DNA from 4 places in the Streptomyces sp. NPDC088157 genome. Region 2 is predicted to be linked to each of the others. Evidence: riboswitches for the same ligand, from Rfam matches in the RefSeq annotation. Region 2 holds a riboswitch; each other region holds the start of a gene.
What was found. A riboswitch is a leader RNA that binds a small molecule or an ion and turns the genes downstream of it on or off. The one in region 2 is predicted to bind S-adenosylmethionine.
Positions count from the first base shown of each region.

Region 1 (5,643 bases), 510 kb from region 2:
TGGGGGCGGGCCACCCGCCCCCGTTGCTGCGCGGCCCGGACGGCCGCACGGCCCCGGTCGGACTGACCGGGGCGGGCCTGCCCCTCGGGCTCGGTACGGGCAGCTACGAGGAGACCGTGCTGAGTGTCCCGGATCCGGCCCTGCTGGTGCTCTACAGCGACGGTCTGGTCGAGTCCCGCGACGCCGACATCGACCAGGAGATCAGCCGCCTCGCGCGCACCGTGGACGCGGCGGCGGCCGTCGGGTCCATGGACGGCGACGGGCAGGACGCCCTGCCGTCGTTGTGCCGTCGGCTCCTGCACACCCCTTCCGGCACGGTCGGCGCCGACGACCGCACCCTGCTGCTGGCCGAACTGACCCCTGCCGGGTACTGAGCCGCTGGGAGCGGCCGGCCTGCGGGTCCTGTGCGTCCGCTCAGGCCGTCAGGGTCGCCCACACCGCGTTCCCCTCTCCCGGCATCGCGGTCGGTCACCGCCGGCGCCCGGACGCCCCCGACGACGCCACCGACGCCGAGGTCAGCCCTGGACGGGCGTGGGCGTCAAGCCGTAGCCGGACCGACCGGTCAGGCGGGGGACGAGCCCGGGGGCGGGTGTTCCCGGGCGGGAAGGCTGTCCAGGCCCGTGTCGCGCATGATGCGGTCGACGGTCCTCGTGAGCGTGCTGTCGGCACCGATGACGGTCTCGGTGCCGCTCGGCAGCAGATCGAGATCCCGGTACCAGACGCGCAGGTCCGCCTCGCCCACCTCGTCGGCGATCGGCTTGCCGGCATGGCGCACGAGGGTCTCGGCGAGCGGCACATGGAGGTAGTAGCCGTGGGTCGGGCCGCGGTGGTCCGCGCGCAGCCGCTCGAGCATGGGGCCGTACCGGTCGGCGTACAGAATGCCCTCGAGGACCACGTGGTACCCGGCGTCCAGGGCGTAGCGGGCGACGGCCTCGATCAGCCCGATGTTCGCCGCGCCGGGCCGGTCGTGCTCGCGCAGTACGACCCGGCGGAGGTTGTCCTGCCCGACCAGGGCCAGGCCCCGGCCGAACCTGTCACGCAGGCCGGCCGCCACCGTCGACTTTCCCGAGGCACTGTTGCCCCGCAGCACGATCAGCCGGGTCTCCCGGGTCCCCACCATCACGGCGGTCACGCTACCGGCACCGACCGCAACTGGCGGAAGTTGGCGTGCGGATACCGTTCCAACCGACCGAAAATGTGAACGCGTGTACGTAACAGGGTCGTTGGGACGTAGGTTGTGGCTCGAACTGCTCACGCCTCGGCTGAAAGACGGACGCCCCTCATGACCGACCATGTGACCTCGCCCGGACCAGCGGCGCACCAGAAGATCGACACATCGGTGCCGCACTCGGCCCGCATCTGGAACTACTGGCTGGGCGGGAAGGACAACTACCCCGTCGACGAGCAGGCCGGTGACGCCTACACCGCCGTCTTCCCCGGCATCGTCACCATCGCACGGAGCAGCCGTGCGTTCCTGCGCCGCAACATCACGTATCTGGTCTCCGAGGCGGGCATACGACAGTTCCTGGACGTCGGGACCGGCCTGCCGACCGCCGAGAACACCCACGAGGTCGCCCAGCGCATCGCCCCCGAGACCCGGATCGTCTACGTCGACAACGACCCGATGGTCCTGGCCCACGCCCGCGCGCTGCTCTACTCCACCGCGGAGGGCGCCACCTCCTACGTCGACGCCAACGTGCTGGAGCCGGAGCGCATCCTGGCGGCCGCCGCCGAGACGCTGGACTTCACCCGTCCCACCGCGCTCATCCTCAGCAACATCCTGGGCCACGTCGCCGACTACGACCAGGCACGCTCCATCGTCACGACCCTGATGGCGGCCCTGCCGTCCGGCAGCTACCTCTCCGTCAACGACGGTTCGCGGGGCATCGACCCGGTCTTCGAAGCGGCCCAGGACGCCTACAACGAGAGCGGCGCCGTTCCGTACAACCTGCGCTCCGTGGACGAGATCACCGCGTACTTCGACGGCCTGGACCTCCTGGAGCCGGGAGTCGTCCCGGTCCCCCTCTGGCGCCCGGAGACCACCTCCCCCGCCCCGGAGGTCATCGGCGAACACGGCGGCCTCGCCCGTAAGCCGTGACCGGGGCCGGCGCCGGCGTCCCTGCCGGGCGTCCGGCCGACGAGCGCTGATGTGCGTCCCGCCGCACCGGCAGTCACGGCCGGTGCGGCGGAGTCGTTCAACTCTCCGACCGATATTGACGGACAATGTGAGTACTCCGTAAGGTCGACACCGGCATTGAGTGTCAGCGTCAAGCCCTGGCTAGCTGACCGGCAACCCTCCTCCGCGGTGGGGTGCTCCAGGTGAAAGCCCGGCGGGGTCATTCGACTCCGCAAGCGCGTAGCCCCGGTTCCGGGGCCTGAGAGGTGGAGGACCGGCGTGCGGCACAACGGCAACCTGAGTTCCTCCATCGCGACCGCTGCACCGTTCTCCGGATTCTCGCGCCGTCGCCACATCGACCTGCGGCGTTCCGCCAGCTGTCTGTGTCAGGGCTGATCACGCCCCACCCCACCGGCTGACCCTCGCCCCCGGCGCGGTCATGTCGTCGTCGACATCGTCGTCGGCGTCCCCCCTGAACAGTTCTGAGCAGTGCCGACCCGTGCGGGGACGGCACCTTCCGCGCATCGCCATGGCCGCGTTCCGCCCCGGCATGTGCGCGGTGACCTTGGAGTAGGAGAACCATCCCGTGACAGCGCATCCGGATTCCCGTACTCACCGCCGGGCGGCGTTCGCCGCACTCGTGACCGGCGGGCTGCTGCTGAGCGCCTGCGCGTCGAGCGACACCGGCAGCGCCGGCGGCGAGGGCGGCCGGCCGAAGTCGGGCGGCACCCTCACCTTCGCGGTGGGTTCCGACGCCGGCTGCGTGGATCCGCAGCAGGTGGCCAGCAACGACACCATCTACTCACTGCGTCAGGTCGTGGACTCCCTGACCGACCAGGACCCCAAGACCGGAAAGATCGTGCCCTGGCTGGCGAAGAGCTGGGACATCAGCCCGGACACCACGACGTTCACGTTCCACCTGAGATCAGGTGTGACCTTCAGCGACGGGACACCCCTGACGGCACAGGTGGTGAAGGACAACTTCGACGCGGTGCCGAAGCTCGGCGCCCTGGGCACCCTCGCCCAGGGGTACCTGAGCGGCGTGGAGAGCACCACCGCGGTGGACCCGCTGACGGTGCGGGTCAGGTTCAAGCAGCCCAACGCGCAGTTCCTGCAGGCCACGGCGACGCACTCGCTGGGGATCGAGTCGTCGGCGAGCGCGAAGGAGAGCCCGCAGGACAAATGCAGCAAGGGCGTGGTCGGATCCGGGCCGTTCGTGCTGAAGGACTATGCGCAGAACCAGTCGATCACCCTGGCCAGGCGCGCCAAGTACGCGTGGGGTTCCACGCTGTGGACCAAGAAGGGCGAGGCCTACCTGGACAAGCTGGTGTTCAAGGTGGTCCCCGAGGCCGGCGTACGCACCGGCAGCCTCCAGTCCGGCCAGGTGGACGCGATCGGCAGCGTCGGCAAGGCCAACGAGGCCGCGCTCCAGGGCGGCGCGGTGAACCTCCCCCAACGGGCCAACCCGGGCGTGGTGTTCAACCTGGGGCTCAACAACTCCCGGGCGCTCTTCAAGGACGCGAAGGTGCGCCAGGCGCTCCTGTTCGCCATCGACCGGCAGCAGATCGTGGACGCCGTGTTCCCCACCGGCACCGAGCCGGCGACCAGCATCCTGGCGCACACCACACCGGACTACGCCGATCTCGGCCCGGACCTGGCCTTCGACGCGGGCAAGGCGAAGTCCCTGCTGGACTCGGCCGGTTGGAAGGCGGGCAGCGACGGCGTCCGGGTCAAGGACGGCAAGAGGCTGAGCCTGACCGTCAAGTGGTTCGCCAACGCGGCCACCAACCAGCCCGCGCTGGAACTGATCCAGCAGCAGCTCAAGGCCGTCGGCATCGACGTGGCGCTCAAGCAGCTCCAGATCACCCAGTTCTCCCCGACCCTTCAGTCCGGTGACTTCGACGCGGTGTGGGGCAATGTGACCCGCGCCGATCCGGACATCCTGCGCAGCTCGTACTCCTCCCGGCTGGCCAACTTCTACCACCTGCCGGCGAGCTCCCTGGACGACGCGCTGACGCAGCAGGCCGCGACGAGCGACCCGGTCAAGCGCAAGCAACTGGTGGGCGAGGCACAGAAGTTGATTGTGCAGAACGCCTACGTCGTGCCCGTGGTGGAGCTGCAGACCCAGCTGGGGGTGGCGAAGAAGGTGCACGACCTCGACTTCGAGGCCTCCAGCCGGATACAGCTGCACGACACCTGGATCGGGTAACGGCCGGCATGCGTCCCTATGTGGTCAAACGTCTCGCGCAGGCCCTCGGGGTGCTGTGGGCGGCCTACACGGTCTCCTTCCTCGTGCTGGACTACCTGCCCGGTGACCCCGTCTCCGCGATGGCCGGCGCCGGAGCGGACACGGGGCAGGTCGATCCGGCCCAACTCGCCGCGCTGCGACACGAGTACGGCTTCGACAAGCCGGTGCCGGCGCAGTACGCCGACCATCTCGGCAGGGCGGTGCGCGGTGACTTCGGCGACTCCGTGTCCACCGGCCGGCCGGTGACCTCGACCCTGGCCGACGCGCTGCCGCAGACCCTTCAGCTGACCGGGGCGGCACTGCTCCTCGCGGTGCTCCTCGGCGGCGGTCTCGCGGTGCTGGCGACCTTCACCGGCCGCCGGTGGCTGCGGCAGTTGCTGCTGTCGTTGCCGCCGCTCGGGGTGTCGGTACCGACGTTCTGGGTCGGGCTGCTGCTCGTCGAGCTGTTCTCCTTCCGTACGCGGCTGTTCCCCGCGTTCGGCAACGACGGACTGCGGGGCCTGGTGCTGCCCGCGGTGACGCTGGCGATACCGACCGGCGCGCTGGTGGCGCAGGTACTGGCCAAGAGCCTGTTGACGGCGCTCGACCAGGCCTACGTGGAGACGGCACGGGCCAAGGGCGCCGGCCGGCTGCGGATCCATCTGCGGCACGCGCTGCGCAACGCCTCACTGCCGGCCCTGACGGTCGTCGGGCTGCTGGCCGGCCAGCTGATCGCCGGTTCGGTCGTCGTCGAGACGGTGTTCTCCCGCGACGGCCTGGGCCGGGTGACCGCCGCCGCGGTCACCGTCCAGGACATTCCGCTGGTCCAGGGGGTCGTGGTGTTCGGAGCGCTGATCTTCGTGACGGCCAACCTGATCGTCGATCTCGTCTACCCGTTGCTCGACCCGCGGATCGTGGTGGCCTCGAGCAGGAAGGTGCGTCCCGCATGAGCCGGACCCTCGCCGACGATGTCGCCGCCGGAGCGGCCAAAACCGTGGAGGCCGCGGCCGGCCTGGCCCGGCCGGTCGATCCCGGTACGGATCCAGGTCCCGCGGGCCAAGGTCCCGCGAGTCCGGGTGCCGCGGGTCCGGGGCGCCTGGTCGGAGCGTTGCGGGTCCTGCGTTTCGTGGTGCGCCGGCCCGGGCTGTCGGTCTCGGCGCTGGTGCTGGTGCTGGTGGTGCTGGCCGCGTTCTGGCCGTCCCTGTTCACCTCGCAGGATCCGCTGCGCGGGGTGCCCTCGCAGAACTTCCGCAGCCCCGGCGGCGGGCACTGGTTCGGCACCGACGAGCTGGGACGTGAC
Region 1 is NZ_JBIUSU010000003.1:410,628-416,270, forward strand. Features, by position in the region: gene ACIPFH_RS13075 (PP2C family protein-serine/threonine phosphatase) at 1-374, shown strand, start outside; gene ACIPFH_RS13080 (AAA family ATPase) at 563-1,120, opposite strand; gene ACIPFH_RS13085 (SAM-dependent methyltransferase) at 1,283-2,098, shown strand; SAM riboswitch class IV at 2,251-2,361, shown strand; gene ACIPFH_RS13090 (putative leader peptide) at 2,396-2,512, shown strand; gene ACIPFH_RS13095 (ABC transporter substrate-binding protein) at 2,703-4,325, shown strand; gene ACIPFH_RS13100 (ABC transporter permease) at 4,334-5,293, shown strand; gene ACIPFH_RS13105 (ABC transporter permease) at 5,290-5,643, shown strand, end outside.
Region 1: linked by a shared signal. The riboswitch ahead of ACIPFH_RS13090 (putative leader peptide) and the one ahead of ACIPFH_RS15380 (amino acid ABC transporter permease) in region 2 are both predicted to bind S-adenosylmethionine.

Region 2 (5,643 bases):
CACGGGCGAGGGAGGAGTGACGCCGCGACCCGGCCCGACCCCCGCCGCGCGCTGTGGCATCGGCCACGCGGGTAACCGTCCGACGTGGACGGCCGCCGCGGCATGGGCTCGGCCTCGCCTGCCTACGAGGGCCAACGGGAAGGCGGACAGGAGGAGTTCGCCCGGCTCGCGGCGAGCGTCCCGGCAGCCGTGCGCCTCACCCTCGCCGAGTGCGAGGGGGCGAACGGAGCCGAGAGCCTCGCGGTCCTCGCTTCCATGTTCACCGGGGCCCGGCGGGTGGTACGCCACGAGCAGGCGGGCGCGGGTCACCACACCGGCGTCGGCCGTACCGCTCTCGCCCACCACCGGCACGTGCTCGCCTTCGTCGAGGAGTGCGCGCCGGGGGTGCGGGCGCTTCCGACGGAGAAGGGGACATGGCCATGAGTGAGGCATCGGACACCGCACTGCTGCTCGTACGGCTCGTGCTCGGCCTGGTGATGGTGGCGCACGGCTGGAACCACTGGCGCGGCGGAGGCGGCATATCCGGCACCGCCGGCTGGTTCGGCGGGCTCGGACTCACCCGCCCGAGACTCCAGGCCTGGCTCAGCGTCCTCACCGAACTCGGCGCGGGAGTCCTGCTGTTGGCCGGCTTCCTCACGCCTTTGGCCTGCGCGGCCGTGCTGTCCGTGATGCTGGTCGCGGGTCTGCTGGCGCACCGCCGCAACGGCTTCTTCGTGTTCAAGGAGGGGTACGAGTACGTCCTCGTCCTGGGCGTCCTCACGGTGGCGCTCGGGGCGTGGGGGCCGGGGGACTACTCGATGGACGAGGCCGCGGACATCGCCGTGACCGGATGGACGGGCGCCGGTGTGGTGCTCGGGGTGGGTGTCGTCGCGACAGCCGGTCTGCTGGCCGTGTTCTGGCGCCCGCGGAAGGAGAGTTGAGGAGGCGTCCCATGCGCGCGGGTCTCATCGGACCGGGCGGCCAGGGCGCGCCCTGGCCCGCCGGGTCGTAGAGGCGGGCTTCGCCACCACTCTGGGGGCCCGCCGCCCCGCCGGCCTCGAACCCCTCGCCGCCCCGCCGGCCTCGAACCCCTCGCCGACACGGCCGCCGGGACCGCCGGTTCACCGGCCGAACCGGCCGCCGACGGTGACCTGGTGTGCCTGTGCGTGGTGGCCGACACGGATGAGGAGCAGGTCGTCGGCCTCACCCCGTTCCCGCCCGGGCCTGATCTGTCCCTGTCCGGGGCCCCGCCCGTCCCTGTCGGGGCCTCACCCCGGTCCCCGTCCAGGTCCCACCCCGGGGCCCCGTCCAGGTGTCACACCCAGGCCCCCTCCGGGTCCCACCCCCGGCCCCGTCCGGGTGTCACACTCCGGCCCCGTCCCGGGTTCCGCCGAGGGCCGCTCGGGGCTCGTCCCGGGCACCCCCCGCATCCGCCCGGTACTCACCTGGTGGACGCCCCCTTGACGGAGGCTCGAGGCGGATCGACACTCGATCCGGGAATCCTAGTGAACGGGTAGGGAAACAATGGGGCGACAGGAGCCGATCACCGGCCGCGCGAGCCGCACGGCGTGGTCGTCGCCCCTTCTCACCTCCCGCCGTCACATCGACCTGAAGCGCGTTGCCAGCGCGATCAGGCCCCAGGGCTGAGCCGGGTCCGTCCCGCGCCGAACCGCACCGGCGGTGTCCCCTGGACGCGGCCGCACCCGGCACGCGCGGACGAGGTCCGCACCTCCTCCTTCGACGTCGCATCCGCCGCGCGCACGTCCGCCGTGCGTCCCGCCCCCGGGGAGAGTCATGTCCGTCACACCACTGGCCGCCCACCTGTCCGCCCGCCCCGCCCCCGCCTTCCGGGGCCGCATCGGCCGGGACGCGCGCAGCGGGCACTACGCGGTGCCGCGCCGCTACCGCCTCCATCTGGCGGCGGCCGACCCCGACTGTCTGCGCATCGCCGTCACCCACAGCCTCCTCGGCCTGGAAAGGGCCTGCCCGGTCACCTTCCTGCCCGCCGTCCCGGACTGCCCCGACGGAGGCCACTCCGCGCTGCGCCCGCTGTACGACGCCAGCGCGCACCGGTACACCGGGCCGGCCCTCGCGCCGGTGCTCAGCGACGACTGGTCGGGCCGCATCGTCAGCAGCCACGGCCCCGACATCGCCCGCGACCTCGCCCGCAGGTTCGGTGGCGGCCGGGCCGCGTTGTACCCGTGCGGCGCCGAGTCGCAGATCGAGGCCGTCGAGCGGATGTGCGCCCAGGGCATCGAGGAGGCCGCCCAACGCGCCGGAGCGGCCGACACGGAGGAGGCGGAGCGCGCCGCCGCGCTCGACACGCTGCTCACCACGCTCGGAGTGCTGGAGCGGGGGCTCGGAGCCCACGAACATCTGATCAGCGATCAGATCACGGCCGCCGACGTGGAGTTGTGGGTCGCACTGGTCCAGCTCGACACCGTGCACCGCTACCACCTGGACGCGGCCGCCGTGCACCGCATCGCCGACCACCCCGCCCTGTGGGCCTACGCCCGCCGTCTGGCCGCCCACCCGGCCTTCGGCGCCCACCTCGACCTGGACGCCATCGCCCGCCGCCACCACGCCCGTTGCCAGGGTCTGGAGGCCGCCGGCGCCGCCGTCCAGATCCTGGACTGGGAGACCCACGCGTCGGACGGTACGACGGTCCGACCGCAGGTCAGGCGGCCCTGACCCGGTCCATCCACTGGACCGCCGTTGACATTCGTTCGGGCAACTGTCTTACTTACGGCCCAGAACGGTCATGAGCGTCAGCGACAAGCCCTGGCTAGCTGACCGGCAACCCTCGCTCCGCGGTGGGGTGCCCCAGGTGACGACCGGACCGACGTTTCGGTAATGACGCATCGGTAAGCGCGAGGGCCCCTCGGGGGCCGGAACAGTGATGGTGACGGACATGTACGCAGCTCCTCGGACGGCGCCCCGTCGCCCCCGAAGCTGCGTACGGCCGTATCTCGACATCCTCGTCGCCAACCGCGCCGTCGACCTCCTCCGTGTGAACAGCGCACTGTGTACCGCACCGGGCCGTGCCCGCTGTCGGGGCTGAACGAACCCCCTCACCCCGCAGCCCCGCCTCCGCGTTCCTGACGAACACCGCCCGAGCGGTGTGCCGTTGTCCGCCCCACCCCGGTCTTCCGTACGCATCCGTGCGCCGTGCCCTGTTCGCTGCCGCCGAGCGGTCCCCGCCGCCCCGCCGAAGCGCATACCGCCGCCCACGTCTGCCGTGCCCCGGGGTGTCCGACTCCCGCCGGAGCCCCTCATGAGTGAACCCCCAGGCGCCGTGACCCTCGCCGAGGCCGCACCCGCCATCGACACCCCGCCCGAGAAGCTCACCGCCCAGCGGGTCCAGCCGCTGCGCCGGCCGGGCCGCTGGATCGCCACCGCCGTGGTGCTGGTCCTGGTGGCGCAGTTCGCGCACGGACTGGTCTCCAACCCCTTCTACCAGTGGGACCGCTTCGGCTACTGGTTCCTGCGGCCGGTGATCCTCGACGGACTGCTGATCACCCTGGAAGTCGCCGCCTACAGCGCGGTGCTGGGCCTCCTCGGCGGCATCCTGCTCGCCCTCGCCCGCCTCTCGAAGAGCCCGGTGCTGCGCGCCGTCAGCTGGACCTACGTCTGGGCGCTGCGTTCCATCCCGCTCATCGTGGTGCTGCTCTTCCTCTACAACTTCAGCGCCCTGTACCAGACGTTGAGCGTGGGTGTCCCCTTCGGCCCGGCGTTCTTCCGCTTCGACGAGTCCCGGCTGGCCACCGACATGGTGATCGCCGTCGTCGGTCTGAGCCTGAACGAGGCGGCCTACGCCGCCGAAGTGGTCCGCGGCGGCATCCTCTCCGTCGACCAGGGCCAGCACGAGGCGGCCGCCGCGCTCGGCCTGCCCAAGCGCTACCAGTTCTGGAGGATCGTCTTCCCGCAGGCCCTGCGGTCGATCACCCCGAACTACGTCAACCAGCTGATCGGCCTGATCAAGTCCACCTCGCTGGTCTTCTACGTGTCGCTGCTCGACCTGTTCGGCACCGCGCAGACCATGGGTTCCACCTACCCCGGCGACATCGTGCCGCTGCTGCTGGTCGTCACCGTCTGGTACCTGATCCTGACCAGCCTCGTCTCCGTCGTCCAGTTCTACGTCGAGCGGTACTACGCCCGGGGCGCCACGCGGTCCCTGCCGCCGACGCCGTTGCAGAAGCTGCGGACCGGTCTCGCCGACCTGCGGGCCCGCATCCGCCGGGAGGCCGCCGTATGACCACCGAGACCGTGCAGACCACCGAGACCGCCGGGGTCGTGCCCGCCGCCGTCGAGGTGCACGACGTGCACAAGTGGTACGGCGCCCACCGGGTGCTGGACGGGGTGAACCTGACCGTGCGGCCCGGCGAGGTCACCGTGATCCTCGGCCCGTCCGGCTCCGGCAAGTCCACCCTGCTGCGGGTCGTCAACCACCTGGAGAAGCCCGAGATCGGCTACGTCAGCGTCAACGGCGAGCCGATCGGCGTCCGCCGGCACCGCGACCGGCTGCGCGAGCTGAGCGAGCGGGCCATCCTGACCCAGCGCAGCCGGATCGGCTTCGTCTTCCAGAACTTCAACCTCTTCCCGCACCTGACCGTGCTGGACAACGTCGCCGCCGCGCCGGTCGCGACCGGGAAACTCGCCAAGCACCAGGCCCTGGAACTGGCCCGCGAACTCCTCGGCCGGGTCGGCCTGGCCGACAAGGCCGCCGCCTACCCGAGGCAGTTGTCCGGTGGGCAGCAGCAGCGGGTCGCCATCGCCCGCGCCCTCGCGCTGCGCCCCGGCGTCATCCTCTTCGACGAGCCGACCTCCGCGCTCGACCCCGAGCTCGTCGGCGAAGTCCTCGCCGTCATCAAGGATTTGGCGACCAGCGGCACCACCCTCGTCATCGTCACCCACGAGGTCGGCTTCGCCCGCGAGGTCGCCGACAAGGTCGTCTTCATCGACGGCGGCAGGATCGTCGAACAGGGCCCGCCGAGCGAGGTCCTCGACAGGCCCCGGCACGAGCGGACCCGGGACTTCCTCAGCAAGGTGCTCTGACGCCACCGCGCGCCGACGCGCCCCACGACCTCCCCCACGCCACCCTCTCTCATCCAGTCACAAAGGACGGCCATGTCTGCCCACTTCACCCGACGCAGCCTGATTCGCGGCATCACCGCGGCGACCGCGGTCGCCACCCTCGCCACCGGGCTCGCCGCCTGCGGTGGTGACAGCGAGGCCGCCACCGAGGCCGACAGCGCCGCCGCCGGCAGTGTGACCGTCGGCCGGGTGTCCAACGGCGCCGCCAAGGAGACCACCCTCAAGGTGTCCGAGGTCAAGTCCATCAGCGCCGAACTGCCCGCAGCCGTGAGGAAGAGCGGCAAACTGAACATCGGCATCGGCGCCCTGCCCTCCGGCTTCGCCCCGCTGGCGTACGTCGGCGACGACCAGAAGACCCTCACCGGTGCCGAGCCCGACCTCGGCCGGCTGGTGGCCGCGGTCCTCGGCCTGACGCCCGAGACGAAGAACTTCACCTGGGAGAACCTCTTCGTCGGCATCGACAGCGGCAAGGTCGACGTCGCCTTCTCGAACGTCACCGACACCGAGGAGCGCAAGAAGAAGTACGAGTTCGCCTCCTACCGCCAGGACAACCTCGGCTGGGAGGTCAAG
Region 2 is NZ_JBIUSU010000003.1:924,812-930,454, reverse strand. Features, by position in the region: gene ACIPFH_RS15400 (hypothetical protein) at 85-423, shown strand; gene ACIPFH_RS15395 (DoxX family protein) at 420-920, shown strand; gene ACIPFH_RS15390 (putative leader peptide) at 1,504-1,626, shown strand; gene ACIPFH_RS15385 (glutathione S-transferase C-terminal domain-containing protein) at 1,774-2,670, shown strand; SAM riboswitch class IV at 2,737-2,856, shown strand; gene ACIPFH_RS15380 (amino acid ABC transporter permease) at 3,254-4,234, shown strand; gene ACIPFH_RS15375 (amino acid ABC transporter ATP-binding protein) at 4,231-5,034, shown strand; gene ACIPFH_RS15370 (ABC transporter substrate-binding protein) at 5,107-5,643, shown strand, end outside.

Region 3 (5,643 bases), on a different contig from region 2:
GGGGAGAAGATCTGCGAGCAGATCGACGACCCCGCCGACGTCAACAGCTCCTTCGACGTGGCCTTCGTCGTCCCGCGAGACGGCCGGAACTGCGCCGGCAGCCTGCTGCACACCCCGAAGCCGACGAAGACGGCAACCGGCACGACCAGCGGCGGGACGACCGGCGGCTCCGGTTCCGGCGGCAAGGGGTGCGAGCTCACCAGCCCGGCGGGCAACTGCTACGCCGACGGCCAGTTCTGCGCCCAGCGCCACCGCGGACTCAGCACCTACGGCAAGGGGGGCGAGTACCTCACCTGCGAGGAGGACGCCGCCGGAGTCTGGCGCTGGTCGGACGGCCACGCCGGCTGACGCGCCGCCGCCCGACGATCCCGTCCCGGGCCGGTCCCGGGACGGGATCGTCGGGCGGGAGGGTCCTAGGCCACCTTCCGGGTCGCGTACTCCGCGACGTCCGTCATCGGCGGCCGTTCCTCGGTGTCCACCGAGTAGGTGCGCGGCTCGAAACCGTCCGAGCTCCGTTCGAACTGGGTGAGGGACGGGCGGATCAGGTGCCCGCGGGCCAGCCGGAGCTGGGCGGTGCGGTAGATGGCCGCCGCCATCCGCCCCAGCGCCTGGCCGTCCTGGTGGCGGTGCTTGCGCACGCCGACGTCGACCTGTGCGAGGGCGTCCAGGCCCACCAGGTGGAGGGCGTCGACCAGCATGCCCAGCTCCACGCCGTAGCCGACGGGGAAGGGCAGCTGCTCCAGCAGGCTGCGGCGGGCCGCGTACTCGCCGCCGAGCGGCTGCACGAACCCGGCCAGCTGCGGCCAGTGCATGTTGAGCAGCGGGCGGGCCATCAGCTCCGTGACCCTCCCGCCCTGGCCGGCCGCGCCGCCCAGCGGACGGTCGTACATGCCCTTGACCAGGTCCACCCCGGGATCGGTGAGCAGCGGGCCGACGATCCCCGAGACGAAGTCGGAGGAGAACTCCCGCAGATCGGCGTCGATGAAACAGACGATGTCGCCGGTCGTGACCAGCAGCGAGCGCCACAGCACCTCGCCCTTGCCGGGCACGGCCGGTATGCGCGGCAGGATGTCGTCCCGGTGGACGACCCGCGCGCCGGCCGCCGCGGCGACCTGGGACGTACGGTCGGTCGACCCCGAGTCGACGACGACTATCTCGTCGACGAGCGGGACCTGGTGCATGAGGTCGTGTCGGATGATCGCGACGATGTCACCGACCGTCTCCTCCTCGTTCAGCGCGGGCAGAACGACGGACACCGTCTGGTTCGTGGCGCGCTTCGCGGCCAGGATCCTGTGCAGCGGACGGTCGGTCAGGGACCAGGAGCGGGTGGCCAGCCAGCGCTCGGTTTCTTGAAGCACAGTCTGCGGCTCCTCACTGTCGTGATCACACCGGGTGCACGGAGGGTGACCGTGTGATCCATCTCGCGGTTCGGACGACTATCTCAACTGTCCTGGCCTTCGGTTACAGTCTTGAACAGCGCGGGTGACCATCGCATGTCCGAGGCCGCCCCCGTTCACAACTTCATACCGCTCATCCAGAGGGGCAGAGGGATACGGCCCGATGAAGCCCCGGCAACCCTCCAGCCGGTCTCGTAACGATCACTGATCCACTCGGTGACCGCTCCGCGAGGCTCCCGGCTCGGGAAGGTGCCAAATCCGTCTCACGGCGAGATGCGTCGTGAGGAAGATGAGGAGAAAGGGCCTCGCCTCACATGGCTGCGCAGACTGTTGCAAGCACCACCGACTCTACGACGACCTCCGCTGTCGACCTCGGTCCGGCCACCGGGCTGAGCTGCCGCGAGTGCGGTCACCGCGTGCCCCTCGGCCCGGTCTTCGCCTGCGAGGAGTGTTTCGGCCCGCTCGAGATCGCGTACGACTTCTCCTCCTACGACACGGAGGAGCTCCGCAAGCGCATCGAGGCGGGACCCGCGAACATCTGGCGCTACGCGCCGCTGCTGCCCGTCCCGGCGGACGTGGCCGACAAGCCCAACATCAATCCCGGCTGGACCAAGCTCGTGCAGGCCGACAACCTCGCCCGCGAGCTGGGCGTCGACGCGGGCAAGCTCTTCGTCAAGGACGACTCCGGCAACCCGACGCACTCCTTCAAGGACCGGGTCGTCGCCCAGGCCATCGAGGCCGCCCGCGCGTTCGGCTTCACCACGCTCTCCTGCTCCTCCACGGGCAACCTGGCCGGCGCCGTCGGCGCGGCCGCCGCCCGGGCCGGCTTCCGGTCCTGCGTGTTCATCCCGCACGACCTGGAGCAGGGCAAGGTCGTCATGGCCGCGATCTACGGCGGCGAACTCGTCGGCATCGAGGGCAACTACGACGACGTCAACCGCTTCTGCTCCGAGCTCATCGGCGACTCCGCGGGCGAGGGCTGGGGCTTCGTCAACGTCAACCTGCGGCCGTACTACGCCGAGGGTTCCAAGACGCTGGCGTACGAGATCTGCGAGCAGCTCGGCTGGCGGCTGCCGGACCAGCTGGTCGTGCCGATCGCCTCCGGCTCGCAGCTCACGAAGATCGACAAGGGCCTCCAGGAGCTGATCAGGCTGGGGCTCGTCGAGGACCGGCCGTACAAGATCTTCGGCGCGCAGGCGGAGGGGTGCTCCCCGGTGTCCGTGGCCTACAAGGCCGGGCACGACGTCGTGCGCCCGCAGAAGCCGAACACCATCGCCAAGTCGCTGGCCATCGGCAACCCGGCGGACGGCCCGTACGTCCTCGACATCGCCCGGCGGACGGGCGGCGCGGTGGAGGACGTGAACGACGAGCAGATCGTCGACGCGATCAAGCTGCTGGCGCGGACCGAGGGCATCTTCGCGGAGACCGCCGGCGGTGTGACGGTGGGTGTGACGCGCAAGCTGATCGAGAACGGTCTTCTCGACCCGACGCAGACGACCGTCGTCCTCAACACGGGTGACGGCCTGAAGACCCTGGACGCGGTGGAGGGCACCGGTCTGACCGCCACCATCCGTCCGAACCTCGACTCGTTCCGAGAGGCCGGCCTCGCGTCATGAGCGGGGCGCTCCGCTATAAGACCGTATGTGCGCTGCGGGCCGGTGTGGGCCGGCCGCGCCCACGCGGCGGCAGCCGCACGATCCACATGGCCCCGCGCCCCTGAGGCCGACCCCCGACCGACCGGAGATCACAAGACATGAGCGTCAACGTCCGCATCCCCACCATCCTGCGCACCTACACGGGCGGCAAGGCCGAGGTGAGCGCCGAAGGAGCCACCCTCGGCGAGGTCATCTCCGATCTGGAGAAGAACCACACCGGCATCGCCGCCCGCGTCCTGGACGACCAGGGCAAGCTGCGCCGGTTCGTCAACGTGTACGTGAACGACGACGACGTCCGCTTCGAGCAGGGGCTGGAGACGGCCACTCCGGACGGCGCCGGAATCTCGATCATCCCGGCGGTCGCCGGCGGATGAACGCCGGTTGAACGACGAACTACCGTCGTTTCCACCCCGGCGGTACCCATCGGTAGTACCCACCGGTAGTAACCGTCGGTAACAGTGATTACCGAGTGTTCATCGAATTGCCCTCTCCGCGATAGAAGCGGAGGGGGCAATTCAGTGTGGTTGAGCGCGGTACAGTTGGGGAACCCGGTCCCGATCGCTGGATCCGGTGGTTTTTCTTTCCGCCCGGAGCCCGACAAGAAGCAGCCAAAGTGTGCGCCTCTTTCGTGGCTTTTGTGGCCTTTGTGCGGCCCGACTTGCCCTCAATTCAGGCGAATTCTCGCCACATTCCGGATCCCGTACGTCCGGAATTCTCGTCCGACTGACCTGTTGCAGACGGCAGTTGGACAGATACATTCAGCCGCGGTCGACGCGTTCCGGCGCACGCCCCCAAGCCAACCGGGGGGTGAGGTCTGACCCGGATCCGCGAAGTGCGGGTCTGCGCAAGGGCCAGTAATAGGGGAGTTAGGCATGGCTCAGGGCACCGTCAAGTGGTTCAACGCGGAGAAGGGGTACGGCTTCATCGCGGTCGACGGTGGTGCGGATGTTTTCGTCCACTACAGCGCGATTCAGATGGACGGCTACCGCACCCTGGAAGAGGGTCAGCGGGTCGATTTCGAGATCTCGCAGGGCCAGAAGGGGCCGCAGGCGGACATGGTCCGTCTCGCGACCGGCTGAAGCGCGCGCCGACTGACAGCGTCGTTCTTCTGTACATCTGTCGAAGGGCTCGCACCTCCTGGGGGGTGCGAGCCCTTCGGCCTGTCCTGGGGGCGTCCGGGAACCGCCCCGAGGCTGTCCGGGGGTGTGCGCGGGGGTCGTCCGGCGTCCGTCCCGGGGGTGTGCGGCGGAAGCGTCCGGAAGGGCCCCGGTCCGGTGGAGGCGCTTGCACTCTCCTGGGTCGAGTGCTAATCATTGGCGTTAGCACTCTGAAGGTGAGAGTGACAACGAGGACCGGGTCGGTGAGGCCCGCAGGCCAGGTGGGGCAAGGAACCACGAGGCCGGCGAGCCGTCCGTCGCGGGCGCCAGCGCGGTCCGGAGCAATCCACCCCAGTCCGGGAGGACCACTTCACATGGCCAAGATCATCGCGTTCGACGAGGAGGCACGGCGCGGCCTCGAGCGCGGCATGAACCAGCTCGCGGACGCCGTGAAGGTGACGCTCGGCCCCAAGGGCCGCAACGTCGTCCTCGAGAAGAAGTGGGGCGCCCCCACGATCACCAACGATGGTGTCTCCATCGCCAAGGAGATCGAGCTCGAGGACCCGTACGAGAAGATCGGCGCAGAGCTGGTCAAGGAAGTCGCCAAGAAGACGGACGACGTCGCCGGTGACGGTACGACCACCGCGACCGTCCTCGCCCAGGCGCTCGTCAAGGAAGGCCTGCGCAACGTAGCCGCCGGCGCCAACCCGATGGCCCTCAAGCGCGGTATCGAGAAGGCCGTCGAGGCCGTCTCCGGTGCCCTGCTCGAGCAGGCCAAGGATGTCGAGACCAAGGAGCAGATCGCTTCCACGGCCTCCATCTCCGCCGCCGACACCCAGATCGGCGAGCTCATCGCCGAGGCGATGGACAAGGTCGGCAAGGAAGGCGTCATCACCGTCGAGGAGTCCCAGACCTTCGGTCTGGAGCTGGAGCTCACCGAGGGTATGCGCTTCGACAAGGGCTACATCTCGGCGTACTTCGCCACCGACATGGAGCGTATGGAGGCCGTCCTCGACGACCCGTACATCCTGATCGCGAACTCCAAGATCGCCAACGTCAAGGACCTGCTCCCGCTCCTCGAGAAGGTCATGCAGGGCGGCAAGCCGCTGCTGATCATCGCCGAGGACGTCGAGGGCGAGGCCCTGTCCACGCTGGTCGTCAACAAGATCCGCGGCACCTTCAAGTCCGTCGCGGTCAAGGCCCCGGGCTTCGGCGACCGCCGCAAGGCGATGCTGAACGACATCGCCATCCTCACCGGCGGCGAGGTCATCTCCGAGGAGGTCGGTCTCAAGCTCGAGAACACGACCATCGACCTGCTCGGCAAGGCCCGCAAGGTCGTCATCACCAAGGACGAGACCACCATCGTCGACGGTGCGGGTTCCTCGGACCAGGTCGCCGGTCGGGTCAACCAGATCCGCGCCGAGATCGAGAACAGCGACTCGGACTACGACCGCGAGAAGCTGCAGGAGCGCCTGGCGAAGCTCGCCGGCGGTG
Region 3 is NZ_JBIUSU010000007.1:460,333-465,975, reverse strand. Features, by position in the region: gene ACIPFH_RS28985 (hypothetical protein) at 1-348, shown strand, start outside; gene ACIPFH_RS28980 (glucosyl-3-phosphoglycerate synthase) at 414-1,358, opposite strand; SAM riboswitch class I at 1,528-1,693, shown strand; gene thrC (threonine synthase) at 1,712-3,013, shown strand; gene ACIPFH_RS28970 (ubiquitin-like small modifier protein 1) at 3,151-3,426, shown strand; gene ACIPFH_RS28965 (cold-shock protein) at 3,925-4,131, shown strand; gene groL (chaperonin GroEL) at 4,524-5,643, shown strand, end outside.
Region 3: linked by a shared signal. The riboswitch ahead of thrC (threonine synthase) and the one ahead of ACIPFH_RS15380 (amino acid ABC transporter permease) in region 2 are both predicted to bind S-adenosylmethionine.

Region 4 (5,643 bases), on a different contig from region 2:
CGGACCAGGTGTCCACCGGCGCCCAGCCCGACTGGTACATGGGCTTCGCCGAGGGTCTGATCCGCTTCATGCCGGGCTGGGAGATCAACCTCTGGGGTCACACGCTCGTGCTGGGCGTGTTCATCCCGCTGGTGCTCTTCGGTGTCGTCCTCGCGGCGCTGGCGCTGTACCCGTTCATCGAGTCCTGGGTCACCGGCGACAAGCGCGAGCACCACATCCTGGACCGTCCGCGCAACGCGCCCACCCGTACGGCCCTGGGCGTCGCCTGGGTCACGATGTACATGATCACGCTGGTGGGCGGCGGCAACGACCTGTGGGCCACGCACTTCCACCTGTCGATCAACTCGATCACCTGGTTCGTCCGGATCTTCTTCTTCGTCGGACCGGTCATCGCGTACATCGTCACCAAGCGGATCTGCCTCGGCCTCCAGCGCCGGGACCGGGACAAGGTGCTGCACGGTCGCGAGACCGGCACCATCAAGCGCCTGCCGCACGGTGAGTTCATCGAGATCCACGAGCCGCTCAGCCAGGAGCAGCTGCACACCCTCACGGCGCACGAGCAGTACGAGCCGGCCGCGATCGGCGCAGCCGTCGACGAGAACGGTGTCGAGCGCAAGGTGAAGGGCAAGGAGAAGCTTCGCGCCAAGATCAGCGAGGCCTACTTCGGTGAGGACCAGCAGATTCCGAAGCCCTCTGTGGAGGAGTACAAGGAGATCACGAGCGGCCACGGCCATCACTGATCGCTGAGGCGTCGCCACGCCACAGGCAAAGGGCCCCGTCCGGTCTGCGGACGGGGCCCTTTGCCGTGCCCACGGGCTGGATAGGGTGGGGTTCACCTTGTTCCACGACACACGTCACACGACACACGACGACACACGCAGGAGCGGCTATGAGCGCTGTGACCCCCGCTGGAGGCGACACCGCGGCGGGCCGTTCCTGGCCCGAGGTGCTGAACGGTCTGCTGTACGGCCGCGACCAGGACGCGGACGCCACGTTCTGGGCGCTGGACCGGATCATGCGCGGCGAGGCGACCGACGCGCAGATCGCCGGGTTCGTGGTGGCGCTGCGGGCCAAGGGCGAGACCGTCGCGGAGATCAACGGGCTCGTCCGGGCGATGTACGAGCACGCCAACCTGATCGAGGTGCCGGGGCCGACCGTCGACATCGTCGGCACGGGCGGCGACGGAGCCAGGACGGTCAACATCTCCACCATGTCGGCGATCGTCGTGGCCGGCGCGGGTGCCACGGTCGTCAAGCACGGCAACCGGGCCGCGTCCTCCGCGTCCGGCGCCTCGGACGTCCTGGAGAAGCTCGGCGTCAATCTGGAGCTGACCCCGAAGCGGGTGGCCGAGGTGGCGCACGAGGCCGGGATCACCTTCTGCTTCGCGATCAAGTTCCATCCGGCGCTGCGTCATGTGGGCGCCGCGCGCGGCCAGTTGGGCATCCGCACGGTGTTCAACGTGCTCGGCCCGCTGACCAACCCCGCCCGGGTGCGGGCTCAGGCGGTCGGGGTCGCGGACCCGCGCATGGCGCCGGTCGTCGCAGGCGTCTTCGCGGAGCGCGGCAACTCGTCCCTGGTCTTCCGGGGCGACGACGGCCTCGACGAGCTGACCACGACGGCCACGTCCCATGTGTGGGTCGTCCGCGACGGCAAGGTCACCGAGGAGACCTTCGACCCGCGTGACGTCGGCCTGGAGCTGGTGCCGGTCGAGGCCCTGCGGGGCGGGGACCCGTCGTACAACGCGGAGGTCGCCCGCCGTCTCCTGGAGGGCGAGACGGGCCCGGTGCGGGACGCCGTGCTGCTGAACTCGGCGGCGGCGCTCGTGGCGCTGGAACCGGGCACCGGGACGCTGGCGGAGCAGCTCCGGGCCGGGATGGGCAGGGCTACGGAGTCGATCGACTCGGGCGCGGCCAAGCGGGCCCTGGAGCGCTGGGTGGCCGCCAGCAACGCGTAACGCCCCTCGGTGGCCGTCCCGCGATCCGGACACGGGTTGCGGGACGGTGATCACTTCACGTACGTTCCTGTATCAGGTCATGAGTGACAGTCATGAGGCCCCGGCCGACTGTCCGGCAACCCTCCGTCCGTGGCGGGGTGCCCCGGGTGAAGACCAGGTCGTAGGCAGCGAGGTCTACGGCAAGCGCGGACCCCTCGCACTCTTTCGAGTGAGCACCGCCAGGGGTCCTGGTCGTTCGAGGGAGCCTTCCGTGAGCAAGCGAATGCGATAGGGCGTAGAGCCCCGCCTCCGTACACCCCTTTCACCTTCCTCCGTGCTCGAGCCATGCCCGCTCGCACGGCGGTTCCGCCTTGCCTCTCACGGGAGTTCGCCATGTCTGTCTCCACCGCTGCCGCCACCCGTACCGTTTGTGCGCAGTTGCCCGTTCTCGGCCGGGATGTCACCGTCCCGCTCGTGACGGGTGGCGAGGTCACCTACGCGGCGCTCGACTACGCGGCCAGCGCCCCCGCCCTCCAGCGCGTCTGGGACGACGTGGCGGCCTACGCCCCGTACTACGGCAGCGTCCACCGCGGCGCGGGCTACCTCTCCCAGCTCTCCACGGACCTCTTCGAGAACGCCCGCCGCACCGTCACCGAGTTCCTCGACTGCCGCCCCGACGACCAGCTGATCTTCACCCGGTCGACGACGGACTCCCTCAACCTGCTGGCGCGGGCCCTCCCCGCCGACTGCCAGGTCTTCGTCTTCGAGACCGAGCACCACGCCTCGCTGCTGCCCTGGAAGAACGCCCGGGTCACCTACCTCGACGCCCCGCGCACCCCGCGCCAGGCCGTCGAGACGCTCGAGCGGGCCCTCGCCGACCGCGACCCCCACGGCCCGGCCCTGGTCTGCGTCACCGGCGCCTCGAACGTCACCGGCGAGCTGTGGCCGGTTCGCGAGCTGGCGGCGGCCGCGCACGCGCACGGCGCCCGTATCGTCCTGGACGCGGCCCAGCTGGCCCCGCACCACCCGGTCTCCGTCCGTGACCTGGACGTCGACTGGATCGCCTTCTCCGGCCACAAGCTGTACGCGCCCTTCGGCGCCGGCGTCCTGGCCGGCCGCGCCGACTGGCTGGTCGCGGCCGACCCGTACCTCGCGGGCGGCGGCGCCAGCCGCAAGGTCACGCGGCGCGAGGACGGGGGAGTGGACGTGGAGTGGCACGAGAGCGCCGCCCGCCACGAGGCCGGGTCCCCGAACGTGATCGGCGCCTACTCCATCGCCTCGGCCTGCAAGGCCCTCACCGAGGCCGGCTTCGACAGCCTGGTCGCGCGGGAGGAGTACCTGATCGCGAAGGTGCGGGACGGCCTGGCCGAGGTCCCGCAGGTGAAGGTGCTGTCCCTGTTCGGCGACGACGCCCCGCGGGTCGGCGTGATCTCCTTCGTCGTCGAGGGCTGGAACAGCTCCCACTTCGCCGCTGCCCTGTCGGCCGAGTACGGCATCGGTGTCCGCGACGGCCTCTTCTGCGCCCACCCCCTGGTCCGCACCCTGCTGGGCGGCGACCCCCAGACCCAGGGCGAGTGCGGCGCCCCCGAGGCGGCGCCCGGCGAGAAGTCCCTCAACGCGATCCGGGTGAGCTTCGGCGCGGGAACCCCGGACGAGCACGTGGAGCGCTTCGTGAACGCGGTGCGGGAGCTGGTGAGCGAGGGTGCTCGGTGGCAGTACCGGACGGAGGACGGCCGCTGCGTGCCCGCCGTGTGAGCGACGGGCCGCCGGAGGCGGTGCTCAGCCGGTCAGGAGTCCAGCCCGATCGCGAACGCCGCCTCCAGGTCGTGCTGCGAGTAGGTACGGAACGCCACGTGGGTGTCGGTCCCCTCGACCCCCGGGATCTTGCTGATGCTGCCCGGGATGACCTCCGCCAGGTCCTCGTGCTCCTTCACCCGCACCATGGCGATCAGGTCGTACGTCCCGGTGACCGAGAAGACCTCGCTCACGGAGTCCAGCGAAGCGATCCGCTCCGCGATCTCGGGGATCCGGTCCACGCTGGTCTTGATGAGGACGATCGCGGTGATCACGGCTGGTTCTCTCCCTCGGGGGCCGGAGCTGGGGCGGCCTTCACTCTACGCGCCCGCCCGTCCCCCACCGGCGCCCTTTCGAGGCCCTCCTTCGGGCCCTTCCCGTGGCCGAAACGGGCCCACGCGTACACGAGCCCCAGGCCGAAACCCACCAGGTGCGCCAGATACGCCACCCCCGGCCCCTGGGCGGCCCGGCCCGCCGCCACCCACTGAAGGGCCGCCCAGAAGGGCAGCACGACCCACGCCGGGAAGCGCAGCGGCAGAAAGAACAGGAAGGGCAGGAGACTGGTCACCCGCGCTCGGGGGAACAGGTACAGAAAAGCGCCGAGGACCGCGGAGATCGCCCCGGAGGCGCCGACCAGGGACTGCGACGACTCGGCGTTGGCGGCGGCGTAGCCCAGCAGGGCCAGGTAGCCGCAGCCGATGTAGAAGAGCGTGAACTCGACGCGGCCCATCCGGTCCTCGGTCATCGTCCCGAAGACGTAGAGGAAGAGCATGTTGCCCAGCAGGTGCACCCAGCTGCCGTGCACGAAGAGGGCCGTGGCCGGGGTCAGCACGGCCCGTGGCGCGCCTTCGAAGAGCTCGCCGGGCACCACGCCCCAGCGCCGGAAGTAGGCGCGCTGCGCGGCCAGCAGTTCGTCTCCGGCGCCGTACACCGCCGCGTTGAAGCCCGAGGCGGGGCCGATCAGGAAGATCAGGCAGCACAGGGCGATCAGTGCGTAGGTCACCGGTGCCGAGGTGTTCCGGACCGTCCTGGCGACCGTCCCGTTCCAGTTGCCGATCATGAGTACAGAGCATGACGTAACAGGACGCACCACCCCGGACCGCCTCGCCGCCGTGGACGGATGGGCGGCGAGTACCCGCCAGGCCGTAGGGTTACGAGCCACACACGCGGGGGAGCCTCCGGCCCGACCCCGGCGACAGCGAGCACGACACTAGAAGGAAGCGGAAAGTCACGATGACGGTTCCCCTGCCGACCGCCACGACGCGGTGGCGCTGCACGCTCTGCGGCAACCTCACGCGGTTCGACGTGACGCGCTCGTCGAAGGTCGTCGAGTACGTGCACCTCGACCTCGCGGGTGAGCCGAAGGTCGAGGAGCGCGAGGTGGTCGCCGAGACCGTCGAGTCGGTGCGGTGCCGCTGGTGCAACGCGGTGGACCAGGTGGAACTCGTGGATCGGCCGGGCGCCGGTTCCTGACGATGGGGGTCCCCCCGCTCGAGCGCAGTCGAGAGTGGGGAGGCCCCGCACAGTATTGGGGTGTGACGGATGGTGGAGAGCGCAGGCGGGGGGCCGGGCGACGGCGCCGCCGAGATGCTCGACCGTCCGCTGCCGGACGGCGTGCGGCGCAGGGTCGTACAGATCGTCTCCGACGGCTTCGGCGGGCTGACCGTCGGCGAGCTGCCCGTCCAGTTGCGCCAGTACGCCCGGTTCGCACCGAACCGGCGGGCGAAGTTCGCGGGCAACGCCATGGCGGCCGCGCTGGAGACCGATCCGCTGTTCAGACAGCGCATCGCCGAGAAGTTCAGAGAGGCCCAGCCGGAACTGGCCGGCGCTCTGGACTCCGGCTCGCCGACCCCGGCCGCGGACCCGCACGAGGTGGCGGCCGCGGCCTACGTGCTGCGGCCCGTCGGCTGGGTGAA
Region 4 is NZ_JBIUSU010000001.1:1,186,410-1,192,052, forward strand. Features, by position in the region: gene ACIPFH_RS05050 (cytochrome bc complex cytochrome b subunit) at 1-740, shown strand, start outside; gene trpD (anthranilate phosphoribosyltransferase) at 890-1,954, shown strand; SAM riboswitch class IV at 2,030-2,146, shown strand; gene ACIPFH_RS05060 (aminotransferase class V-fold PLP-dependent enzyme) at 2,327-3,688, shown strand; gene ACIPFH_RS05065 (Lrp/AsnC family transcriptional regulator) at 3,721-4,002, opposite strand; gene ACIPFH_RS05070 (rhomboid family intramembrane serine protease) at 3,999-4,787, opposite strand; gene ACIPFH_RS05075 (hypothetical protein) at 4,961-5,200, shown strand; gene ACIPFH_RS05080 (NYN domain-containing protein) at 5,270-5,643, shown strand, end outside.
Region 4: linked by a shared signal. The riboswitch ahead of ACIPFH_RS05060 (aminotransferase class V-fold PLP-dependent enzyme) and the one ahead of ACIPFH_RS15380 (amino acid ABC transporter permease) in region 2 are both predicted to bind S-adenosylmethionine.